3 regions of the Pseudoalteromonas sp. 23_GOM-1509m genome follow, and region 1 is predicted to be linked to each of the others. Evidence: predicted binding sites of a transcription regulator. Region 1 holds the regulator's gene; each other region holds the start of a gene.
What was found. The regulator sigma-54, encoded in region 1, starts transcription at its own class of promoters, with help from an activator protein. The targets are predictions, from matches to a motif close to GTTGGCACGNNNNTNGNNT.
Positions count from the first base shown of each region.

Region 2: the regulator sigma-54 is predicted to act here: its motif matches at 1,584-1,602, upstream of N523_RS0101270 (BON domain-containing protein).
Region 3: the regulator sigma-54 is predicted to act here: its motif matches at 2,705-2,723, upstream of flgJ (flagellar assembly peptidoglycan hydrolase FlgJ).

Region 1 is NZ_JADO01000011.1:163,135-167,353, forward strand. Features, by position in the region: gene rapZ (RNase adapter RapZ) at 1-203, opposite strand, end outside; gene ptsN (PTS IIA-like nitrogen regulatory protein PtsN) at 223-675, opposite strand; gene hpf (ribosome hibernation promoting factor) at 680-967, opposite strand; gene N523_RS0105435 (RNA polymerase factor sigma-54) at 994-2,493, opposite strand; gene lptB (LPS export ABC transporter ATP-binding protein) at 2,563-3,288, opposite strand; gene lptA (lipopolysaccharide transport periplasmic protein LptA) at 3,285-3,824, opposite strand; gene lptC (LPS export ABC transporter periplasmic protein LptC) at 3,814-4,219, opposite strand, start outside.
Region 2 is NZ_JADO01000008.1:277,594-281,812, reverse strand. Features, by position in the region: gene N523_RS0101280 (tRNA1(Val) (adenine(37)-N6)-methyltransferase) at 1-133, opposite strand, end outside; gene srmB (ATP-dependent RNA helicase SrmB) at 210-1,436, shown strand; gene N523_RS0101270 (BON domain-containing protein) at 1,676-1,996, shown strand; gene N523_RS0101265 (mechanosensitive ion channel family protein) at 2,743-3,699, opposite strand; gene yaaA (peroxide stress protein YaaA) at 3,805-4,219, opposite strand, start outside.
Region 3 is NZ_KI912433.1:322,412-326,630, forward strand. Features, by position in the region: gene flgK (flagellar hook-associated protein FlgK) at 1-1,670, opposite strand, end outside; gene flgJ (flagellar assembly peptidoglycan hydrolase FlgJ) at 1,672-2,667, opposite strand; gene N523_RS0114895 (flagellar basal body P-ring protein FlgI) at 2,818-3,912, opposite strand; gene flgH (flagellar basal body L-ring protein FlgH) at 3,925-4,219, opposite strand, start outside.

The sequences.
Region 1 (4,219 bases):
TTAAACTGCTGTTGCTCTTTAGGTAGGTTACGTACATCAACACTCACGGCAATTTTATTATAACTGTCGGAAACACTGCGCACTAATGATGGTAATAAATTAAGAGGAATATTGTCTACACAATAATAACCTAAGTCTTCCACAACGCGTAACGCCACAGATTTACCTGAGCCTGAACGACCGCTTATAATTATTAATTCCATTTATCACCTTTCTTTATTACTACGATTGACTGACGATAACCTGATACAGTTCGCTATCCGATTTGGCGGCGCGTAACTGTTTACAAAATTCTTTATCATTGAGCTTATCAGCAATCGTGGCTAGCGTCTTCAAATGCTGCTGATTATCGCCATCGGGAACAATTAACGCGACAAAAATGTCAACCGGCCGGTTATCAATCGCATCAAAATTAATAGCTGTTTCGCTCACTAAAATCAAAGCAAGGGGCTCTTGAGCTCCACTCATGCGACCATGTGGAATAGCAATGCCTCGGCCAATGCCTGTACTTCCAAGCTTTTCTCTTGCAGTTAATGCATTAAGAATATCTTGTTGTGTTAAATAGGGCAGCTTATTGTGAGCCAATTCACTGATAAATTCTAAAATTCTTTTTTTACTATTAAAAAGGACCGCAGCTTTACTGCAGTCCTGACAGATAAGTGAGCTTAGTTTCATAGTGTTAGTGTCGAGCAAGTTTCTCTTTGTGTTTAATTACTTGACGATCTAGCTTGTCAATGAGCGAGTCTATAGCGGCATACATATCTTGATGCTCAGTAGAGGCAAAAATCTCAGCGCCACTAACATGAACGGTTGCTTCAGCTTTTTGGTTTAGTTTTTCTACATCGAGAATAACGTGCACATTCGTTATGTGATCAGTGTGCCTCTGTAACTTCGAAAATTTACTATTTACGTAGTCTCTAAGCGAGTCGGTAATATCTACATGGCGACCAGTTAAATTCAGTTGCATAAACATTTTCCTCTTTGTTGTACGCCTTAAATCAAACTTTTACGTTGATTAGACGGGGGAATAGCTAGAGATTCGCGATATTTTGCAATGGTTCTCCTCGCTACTTTAATTCCTTGCTCTGCCAATATATCTGCAATTTTACTATCACTCAATGGTTTAGCTGAGTTTTCTGCAGCGATTAATTTTTTAATTAATGCACGTATTGCTGTTGATGAACATTCGCCACCATTTTCAGTACTTACATGGCTTGAAAAGAAATATTTAAGCTCAAAAATGCCACGTGGTGTATGCATGTATTTTTGCGTAGTAACACGCGATATAGTCGACTCATGCATTTCCACCATTTCAGCCACATCGTTAAGCACCATAGGCTTCATAGCCTCAGGACCGTGTTCAAAAAAGGCCTGTTGCTGCTGCACAATACAGTTGGTTACTTTAAGTAGCGTGTCATTCCTACTTTCTAAGCTTTTTATAAACCATTTAGCCTCTTGTAAGTGCGAGCGAATAAACTGGCTATCACCACTTGATTTAACCGTACGCGACATAGCTGCATATTGGCTATTTACTCTGATCTTAGGCATGCTATCTGGGTTTAATTCAACTACCCAACGACCTTTAACTTTCTTAACCGACACATCAGGAATAACGTATTCAGACTCTTCTCTAACAATAGTGTCTGCCGGTTTTGGGCTGAGCGTATGAATCAACGTCATGATTTCTTTAAGCTCATCTTCTTTAAGCTTTGTTTTTTTCATTAACGTGCGATAGTCACGTGCAGCAAGTAAATCAATATGATCGGTTAAGATCATTTTTGTTTCGTTTAAAAAAGGTGTGTCTTTATCAAATTGATTTAGCTGAATACACAAGCACTCTTGTAAACTACGCGCGGCTATTCCCACTGGATCAAATAGTTGAATACGCTTTAGTACCGCTTCTATTTCGTCAAGTTCAACTTCATCTTCGCCGTCGTTTTCTTGGTTAAAGCTTTCTAATATTTCTTCACAGCTAAGGGTTAGAATCCCTGAATCGTCCACAGCTTCTACAATTGCAATAGCTATCGCTTCATCGGTAGGACTAAACGGCGTCAGTTGAAGTTGCCACATTAAATACTCATGCAGCGTTTCAGTCGAAGAGCCTTGATAAATAGATTCATCTTCTGGCATTGGGCCCGATGAAGAGGCAGGCGCAGCGCTCATATATTCATCCCAAGTAACATCCATAGCCATATCATCGCTAATGGTGTCTTTGGTCATTGCTTCGCCGCTATCTTGCTCATACTCGCTAGGTTTATCGTCAGCTGAGGCACTTAGCGTTAAGTCATCGTTATCGGCTTTTTGTTCGTTTTTACCTGCAGTGTCTTCGCTGTAATCGTGTTCTTCAACTTCAAGCAAGGGGTTGCTATCGAGCGCTTCTTGAATTTCTTGCTGGAGATCCAATGTACTGAGTTGCAATAAGCGAATTGCTTGTTGCAACTGTGGAGTCATTGTAAGTTGCTGGCCCATGCGCAGCTGTAATGATTGCCTCATGTATCTCTAACAATCCTTTTAAATTAGTATAATTAATCTTAGCAGATGCTTAGTGTAATAACACACATATTAGAGCTTGAACTGCTCGCCTAAATAAACATCGCGTACTGTTTTATCGTTTAATACATATTCTGGAGTGCCTGATGCAATTAACTCCCCATGAGAAACTATGTAGGCTTTTTCACAAACATCAAGAGTTTCGCGTACGTTGTGATCTGTGATAAGTACGCCAATTCCTCGGTTTTTAAGATGCTCTATAATCTTTTTAATATCTAATACTGAGATAGGATCAACCCCCGCAAAGGGTTCGTCTAAAAGGATAAATTTAGGGTTTGCTGCTAACGCGCGAGCAATTTCAACGCGGCGACGTTCACCACCTGATAAAGCCATACCTTGACTATCGCGGATATGCTGAATGCTAAATTCATCAAGTAAATTATTTAAGGTATCTTCGCGTTGTTGTTTATTTAATTCTTTACGTGTTTCTAAGATAGCCATTAAGTTTTGATAAACAGTCAGCTTTCTAAAAATAGACGACTCTTGCGGTAAATAACCAATCCCTAAACGCGCTCGGCTGTGCATCGGTAATAAAGTAATATCTTTATCATCAATTGATATTTTGCCTTTATCGCTAGGCACAAGGCCTACAATCATATAAAAAGTGGTGGTTTTACCTGCACCATTAGGGCCAAGTAACCCCACAATACTGCCAGCTTCAACCTCTAGGCCAACGTTTTTTACAACTTCACGACCTTTGTAGCTTTTAGCTAATAGCTCTGCTTTTAATGTGCTCATGGTTGGCCTTTATCATCTTCTTTTTTATTTTCAACAGGGACTAAAATAGTGTGTACACGGTCTGTTGAGTTTTCGTCTTTTTCTGCGCTAATTAACTGCTGCTCGATATCGTAAGTGATACTTTTAGCTGTTATTTTTTGACCTGCTTGAGCAATGCTTGCATCGCCGATTAAGGTTAAAAAACGCAGCGACACATCGTAACGCACTTCATTAGCACTGGCGCTCATTATAGTGCCATCAGCTTGTGTTTCTTCAAAATATGCAGGGCTGCCTGTGGCAATTAATAACTGTTTGTTATCGCCTAGATCATCGCGTTTATGCACTTCTAAACGGTCAGCTGTGATACGGCGATTACCATGAATAATTTCAACATTTTTCTCAAAAATGCCTACGTTTTCTTTTAATTGACCTTCTTGCTTATCTGCACTAATTGAAATTTGATTAGCAGCGGGGGCTTCAGCAGGTTCAGCGCCATTACTGTTAAAAGCAATTAATAGTGAGGGAACAATTAAAATTTTAAATAGGTTATTGGTCATAATATAGGGTTCGCGTATGGTTAATAAGTTTAATCACCTCGGTTTTTAAATCGGCCTCAAGGCCTTTACCTGTGATTTTTAAATTAGGTCCTGTAATAACGACAGGCTGCTGTGATTGCATGGTTAATAGTTTTATATCAACATTGATGGTCTGGGCGGTGATCGTATCGATCATGGCGTTATCTACTAAGTTTTGAGCGGTTACATTACCCTCTAACACCAGTTGACGGTCGTCGTAGAGGGTGGCTTCATCGGCGTTAATACGCCATGTTTGCTGCTCGTTGTATAAAGTGAATATAGGCTTTTCAAAAAAGGTAAAACCGAGTTGTTGATACAACTCCATTTTTACCGCAGTTACCTTATGGCTCACTTTACCTTGTTCATTATAAGCCGTT
Region 2 (4,219 bases), on a different contig from region 1:
CTGTTCCTATATCAAGTAACGTATTTGCGTGGCTTAAATCAGCCCATGCGCCCAGTAAAATACCATCGGTAGAGACCTTCATGGCGCACTGGTCGTGCTCAACCTTAAATTGTTTAAATGCAAAACCAGACATTTTTTCACCTTTTCATTCACCAAGCAGGTTTAAGTGCGTATAATTAACGGCAATTGTCCCCTATTTTTGACACTCTATGCAATTTTCTGAATTTGATCTTGATGATAAGCTACTCAATGCTATTAATAAAATGGGCTATGAAACCCCCACTAGCATTCAACAACAAGCCATTCCTGAGGCGTTGCAAGGACGCGATATTTTAGCGTCGGCACCAACAGGTACAGGTAAAACGGCGGCATTTTTAATTCCGGCAATTCAATATTTAATGGATTTCCCACGTCGTGATCCGGGCTTTGCACGGGTATTAATTATGACCCCAACGCGCGAGCTTGCTTATCAAATTCATGAACAATGTGAGTTACTTGCAAAACAAACCCAGTTAAAAATTGGGGTAGTTACCGGTGGTATTAACTACGGTACACACAAAGAAATTTTTGAAAATAATAACGACATTTTAATCGCCACACCTGGGCGTTTAATGGAATATTTAGAAACCGAAAACTTCCATGCAGAAAACGTAGAAATGCTCATTCTTGATGAAGCCGACCGCATGCTCGACATGGGTTTTCGTAAAGAAATGCTGCGCATTTGTGATGAAGCTAAGAACCGCCGTCAGTGCTTTTTATTCTCAGCAACCCTTGAGGGCGATAGCGTAGAATTATTTGCTGAGCGTATTTTAAACGACCCCGCGCTACTTGAAGCCGAATCATCACGTAAAGAAAAAGCTAAAATTCATCAATGGGTTCATTTAGCCGACGACTACCGCCATAAACTAGAGCTATTAGTTAACACTTTAAATGGCCCTGATGTTAGTAAAGCGATTGTGTTTGTAAAAACCCGTGAGCGCCTTGAAACCCTAATTGGTGAGCTTACTAATAACGGCGTAAAAGCTGCGTGGCTACGTGGTGAAATGCCACAAGACAAACGCATGAAAGCCATGGAAAACTTCCACAGTGGCAAAACCCGTATTTTAGTCGCTACCGATGTGGCGGCCCGCGGTATTGATGTAGCTGATATAAGCCACGTAATTAATTTTGATATGCCACGTACTGCAGATGTATACGTACACCGTATTGGCCGTACGGGTCGCGCGGGTAAAAAAGGTATTGCAATTTCACTCATTGAAGCGCACGACATTGGCATACTTTACAAAGTAGAACGTTACATAGAGCAAAAGCTAAAACGCCGTGTATTTAAAGGATTAGAGCCAAAGCATAAAGAAGCCAAGCCACCGGTTAAAAAGCGTAAAGATCCAGTAAAAATGAAAGCGAAGAAAAAAGCCAAAGCTAAAAAGAAAAAATAGCTTTAGCTTTAACACATTTAATTGAGCCGACGTTTGTCGGCTTTTTTGTGACTTAAAAACAGTGAGTAAGCTATTCATAGTAATATGTAAAAAATACTTAGCTGAATAACTAATTAATAAAATAGTAATTTATTTCAAATAGTTAATCTTGGAATGAAACTTGTAACCCTATCGAATATACGAGTATTAAAACGCCGAGTAATGGCGTTGTTTTTTAGTAACACACTAAGGATATAGTTATGAGTCGCATTAAATTTACTATCGGTTTTATTTCGTTTTGTTGTTTATTTTTATTAGTCTCTGCTTTTAAAGTCAGTGCAGCAACGCATTTAGCTGTAGTTAGCAGTGTGGCTACACAACCTAATTTACAACAATCTATTACTCATGAATTGCGCACTAACCCAAATTTAAAGTTAGAAAAACTAAACGTACACGTTAATGACGGTGACGTTGAACTTAAAGGTGAAGCCAATAACGGTTTTGAACGCGCTCTTGCACAAAAGTTTTTAGAAAATATGGATGGGGTTAAAATCATTCATAACAAAATTAGTGTCATTTAATACAACTTTTTCTTAACTAATACACTTAACTTATCCCTCAGCGCTGCTTGTTTCTCCAACACAAGCGGCGCTTTTTTTATGGTTTGCACAATATAATTCACTGCAAAGCATATTCCCAAGCCAGTTTAAATACTTAATTAAATGCCTTTTAGTTTACGCACCAATCGCGACGCTCATTGCAGCTGCTTATACTTTTGAAACCTTTGTTTATAGACACTTATTATAAAGCGCTTACATCAAGCTTGGGCTCTAGTTCGGTTGATTAAATAATCTATTTTGAGATGAGAAACCTTATCGATATAGTTTTATAATTGAGGCGTTTTTAAGGCAGTTAGCGCAAGGCTTTAATTACTTCAGATTATCAATTAGGTCTGTTGTTCTTTCAAGGTTGAATTTGCAGTAGTCTGTTTGGTATTTAGCCAAGGGTTCTGCCCAGGGACATTTACTCTTTGTTGGCTACATGGATGGTGGTAAGGAGCGTGAGCTGGACGCGGAAGCTTTGCTCGGTTTTTACTTATTATTACATGGATGTAAGCCAGTAGAATAACGCAGGAGCAGTTATCGAGCCCACTAGGCAACAAACCTCGCGTCGCGATTAAATAGCTCTTAGTTTGAACTAATTTTAATCCGCAAAGGTCAACAGACCCTTATATTATTTATTATAAAAAGCGCGTTTTACTTTGTAAAAACGCGCTGATAGTCAGTAACTATTTCCCAATGCTTTTACCTTCGGGGTTTTAAATTATTTACTCACCTTGGCTTGCATCAGTGTTATTGTCACCCTCTTTATTTGCTGACTGCTGATTTATTTTATCGCTTATCATGGCATCGAGTTTTTCACCGCCTTTAATACCAAAATCAAGGGTACGAATAGGAAACGGAATACTTATATCAGCGGCATCGAGTGCTTGCTTAACTGCCACAACTCCTTTGTGACGCACCGTCATAAAATCAGGCTCACCGGGGTATTTGATCCAAAACCACACTAACAAGTTTATACTGCTATCACCAAAGCCTTCGGCATAAACAGCGGTTTCATTTTTGCGGATCACAAAGTCAAATTGGTTAATTTTGTCGACGATGACCTCACTGGCTTTTTCTATGTCGTCAGCGTAAGAAATACCCACCGGCACTTCTATTCGTCTTACTCCTAAGGTGCTGTAGTTACGCAGTACATTTCTAAATAGTATTTTATTAGGTACCAGTATCAATTGCCCGTGAAAGCTCTCTATTAGTGTGTTGCGCAAGTTTATTGAGTGTACCGAACCAAACACATTATCGGTTTCTATGACATCACCCGCTTTAAACGGTTTACGAATTCCCATGGCAATACCCGCTATCAGGTTTTCGGTCATATCTTGAAAAGCAAAACCAATGGCAAGACCAACAATACCTGCACCAGCAAGCAGAGAAGTGACGGTACTTTTTAAGCCCATAAAATCAAGGGCAATAAATACCCCCACACTCAGTACAATAACTTTAAATATTGAGGCCATTAAATCGGCAATTTGCGTAGAGTCGAGCGAGCGACGTAAAACATTTTTCATTCCTTTGCCTGCCAAACGGGCAATAAATGAAAATAGAATGGCAATAATTACTGCAACGATAAAGTTTGGGATATGACTTATAACTACATCAAACCAACCGCCGAGCTTTTCTTCTATCAACTTTTCGGCTTCTGTAATTGAGGGAATTGAGAGCATTTATTTTATACCTTAGTTAGGGTTAGTAATCTAAGGTTTGCAAAAATAACGCCAGTATAAAAAAGCCATGCAATGCATGGCTTATTAAATACTTTAAACGATGTGTTAGTTTTGCTCTTCGCGTAAAAATACCGGTTCAAGTTCTTTGGTGGTTGCCTCTGGGCTAAAGTAATAGCCGGCCACAGTAAACTCTTTGAGTTGGCTTAATTGAGTCACTTGATTTTCAATGATGTAGCGTGCCATCATGCCGCGCGCTTTTTTAGCGTAAAAGCTAATCACTTTATATTGGCCGTTTTTACAGTCTTTAAAGTGTGGTGTAATAATGTGTGCGTTAAGCGTTTTTTTATCTACTGCTTTAAAGTATTCGTTAGAGGCTAGATTTACTAAGTATTGTGCATCTTGTGCCGCTAATACGTCGTTAAGTTTATTAGCAATAACACTGCCCCAAAACTCATATAAGTTTTTACCTCGGCTATTTTCAAGTTTTGTACCCATTTCTAAGCGATAAGCCTGCATTAAA
Region 3 (4,219 bases), on a different contig from region 1:
TTATCATCAAAACCGCCTTCATTAAATTCTAAATTAAAGGTATCACCTGTAGCCGGTACCCCTTCAATATTAAAGTCAAAACCATAGCCATCATAAGGAGGCCCCGCTTGCGCCAAAATATTGTTAGCAGGCGGTGTAACCGTAAACGTGGTTGTACCATTACCATCAGTAAGTTGATATTCGTTAGCATTAGCAGTTTTAACAATGTTAATAGGACCATTTGCTAAGCCTAAAGGGTTTGTAAAACTGCCGGTAGTTACATCGCTCACATCACCCGGTGAAATAGTCCCAGTGCCTGTATTATCAAGCCCGTCTGCTGTTCTAATTGGAGAGGCCAAGGCAATGTCTTCTCCTCGACCTGTTGTCAGCGATATATTGCCAGCCGCGCCACTATTAAGTTTTATCTGAAATTGATCACCGGCATTACCAGCTCCGGTTACGTTTAGCTCTAAACCAAACGACTCCCCGCTGGTGATTGCCGCAGAGTCAATAATGCCACTCGGTGGAATAACAGCTAACGATGCACTGCCTAAAGGCTCGCCTTTATTATCTATTGGCTGAATACTTACTTCGTTAGGGTTCCCCGTATAGGTGATCACAAAATCACTCGCTGGTAGTTCACTGCCTTTACCAGCTTCAACGGTTGCTGACATATTAGCTGTTCCGGTATTTGCTTGATAAACAAAAGCACTGACCGTTGGGATATCAAAAATATCTCCTCCAAGCTCACCGTTTGCATCCATTCCTAAACGGTTTTGCTGATTAAACGAATCAGCAAGCGCAATGCCCATCTGACCTATTTGATTTTGTGCAGGCACCAAAATATCGTCTCTAAATGCCAATAAGCCACCAATTTTACCTTTGAGTTTAGTGGGATCTATTTCTAGTGGAACGGCTTGGCCACCATTTACATCTAAGCGTAACTCTTTAAAATTAGCATCGGGATCGCCACTAATCGAAAATAAGTTAAATGAACCATTTTGCATAACAACCGCTTCACCTGTGCCCATAAATACTTGTTTTTCACCATTAGGGCCATCGAGTGTTTCTATATCAATTAGTTTTGATAAATCACGTATTGCTTTATCACGCTCATTGTAAGCTGAGCTAGCATCTGCTTCGTTTTTAGTGCCATGAACACCCGCAATTTCTTGATTTAACGAACTAATACTTTCGATTAACGTATTCGCCTCTTCAGAAAATATTTCTAATTGCTCATTAACCACTGCTTTTTGCTCTGAAACAATACCTGCAAGCCGGTCCATTTGATCAATCAGATTTTGCGCATCACTCATCACTAATGAACGAGCAACCGTAGATGAAGGTTGGTTAAGTGCTTCTTGTACGTTGTTAAACATCGAGTTGATACTAGTTGATAAGCTGTTTGATTTTTCTGAAAAAATTTGATCAACCCGACTCGCCTCGCTAACAAATTGATCAAAAAAGCTTTTATTTGAGGTATCTCGGTTTAATTGCTTTTGTGCAAACTCATTTAATAACCGGTACGTTTGACCGCGGCCCACCTGATTATCAATCATGGTAGTAAATTCAGTTCGCTCTCGTACATACCCTTCAGTATTAACGTTTGCGATGTTTTTACTTGTCGTTTGCAATAACTCAGAGTTTGCTCTTATTCCTGAATTAGCAATATTTAATAAATTAAACGACATGTTACTCTACTCCTTGGCGGATAACGCTTGTGGCGATATTCTTTAACTCGTTACTGTTAAGCACTCTTTTTATTTTGTCTGCATAGTTAGGGTCGGTTGCATAACCGGCTTGCTGTAAAGAGTCTAAAAATTTGTGCGGCTTTGCTGTATTGTTTAATGCATCTTGATAGCGAGGGTTCTGTGTTAAAAAGTCCACAAAATCATTCACGCTATCTTTTATTGAGTCATACGCTCTAAAGCTTGCTTGCTTTTTAACTGCAGCGCCTTGCTCAAACTCTAAAGTGACCTTACTGGCTTTTTCGCCCTGCCAACTTTTATCTGACTTTATATTGAATAAATTATTTGAGCTATTGCCATCACCTTTACTGATAATATGTTTACCCCAACCAGTCTCTAATGCTGCTTGCGCAACCATAACCGCCGGATTTAAACCAATTTTCTTAGCCGCTGCTTTTGCATGCTCCCACACGGTGCTTACAAATTCCTCAGCATTTTCAAATGTGCCAGACGCTATGTTTTGTTCGCTTTTTTCAGTTGAATCAACGAGCGGCACTTTTTCAGTGACCTTTTGGTTTTCTTGATGAGGTAAGGTGCTACCCGCACGTTGGTCACTAAAGAAATCTGACGTTGTACGAAGAACTGAGCCTGGCATAAAGTTTTTTCCATCTGGCGATAGTTGCTGCACAATTAAATCAGCAAGACCTAAAGAGCCATTTGATGAAAGCTCTGTAGCCATCTGTTGGTCGTGCATTTCTTCAAAAAACTTCACGCCACTTGCATTAAATGGGCTTTCTTTGTCTTCAAAAGCCTCATTGGCTTTACGCATACTTTTCAGTAGCATTTGGGTGAAGATAGCTTCAAATTGTGCCGCCGCTTTTTTTAACGCCGCTTTAGATGCATCGGTTGATGCATCACCGCTGTTTAAAGCATCTCGACGCAAAGAGTCTAAGTTGCCTAAATCAAAAAAGTTTTGCTTATCTAGATGATTTGTTTCCATCAGCTTTTTGACACAATAATTAATAATACCTAGTTAAATGCAATAATTGAGCCAAAAGAAGAGTAGCGATGAAAGGTTAAGGATGAAAGGTGAAAGGTTAAAGACCCTAGACCCTAGACCCTAGGGCTTAGGGTCTAGAATCTTATAAAACTAAATTACAACAAGCTGACCGTTAATTGCACCGGCTTCTTTAAGTGCTTCAAGAATCGCCATTAAATCGCCAGGGGCAGCGCCAACTTCATTAATAGCACGAACTAAATCATCAAGGCTTACACCTGGGTCAAATACAAAAGCACGTGAATCATCTTGATTAACGTCAATAATACTTTGTTGGGTAACCACTGTTTCCCCCTCTGCTAGAGGATTTGGCTGCGCCACATTTTGTTGCTCAGCAATGGTCACAGTAAGGCCACCATGTGTAATTGCCGCAGGTTGTAATTTTACATTTTTTCCAATAACTATAGTGCCGGTACGTGAGTTAACAATTATTTTTGCCGAAGTATCCGCAGGCTTAAACTCTAAGTTTTCAAGAGTTGATAAATACGATACGCGCTGTGAGGCATCTCGTGGCGCAACAACCCGAATAGAGGCGGCATCGAGTGCTTGTGCGCTATTTGGGCCGATTAAATCATTTATGGTTTTCTCTAAACGTTTTGCGGTTGTAAAGTCCGGACGGTTTAAATTAAAGGTAATATAATCGTTTTGCATAAATGGGCTTTTAACGGCACGTTCAACCGTGGCACCGTTTGGCACACGCCCTACGGTTGGCGTATTAATAACGACTCGGCTGCCATCTAGGCCTTCAGCACCTAAGCCACCAACAATTAAGCTCCCTTGTGCAATAGCGTATACATTACCATCAACCCCTTTTAAAAATGTTTGTAATAATGTGCCACCGCGCAGGCTGCCAGCACTGCCAATCGATGACACAGTAATATCTATAGTTTGCCCTGGCTTTCTAAATGGAGGGAGTTCTGCATGAACCGCGACTGCTGCAACATTTTTAATTTTTGGCTTTAAACTCGCAGGTAGTGTAATACCAAAACTATTAAGCATGCCTTTAAAACTTTGCTCGGTAAAACGGCTTTGCTCTCCGGTACCCGGTAAACCAACAACCAATCCATAGCCCACTAATTGGTTTGAGCGCACCCCTTCGACCATAGACACATCTTTAATTCGCTCAGCACTGGCAGTAAATTGCCAGCCTAGTAGCACCATAAAACAAAAAACTTTAAAACCATTCATGTTGAATGTCCTCTAAAAGGGAAACAATGAGCTACTAAAGAAACGCGTTAACCAACCCGGGCTTTGTGCCTCTTGAGTTTGACCCTTACCTGAATACTGAATACGCGCATTCGCAATACGATTAGACTCAACGGTATTATCAGCATTAACATCTTGTGGACGCACTAACCCCTCTAAGCGAATAAATTCTTCACCGGTATTTAGCGTTAGCCATTTTTCACCGCGAATCACTAAATTACCATTTGGTAATACTCGCATCACGTTAACCGAAATATCGCCAACTAGGCTGTTTGATTGATTTGATTTT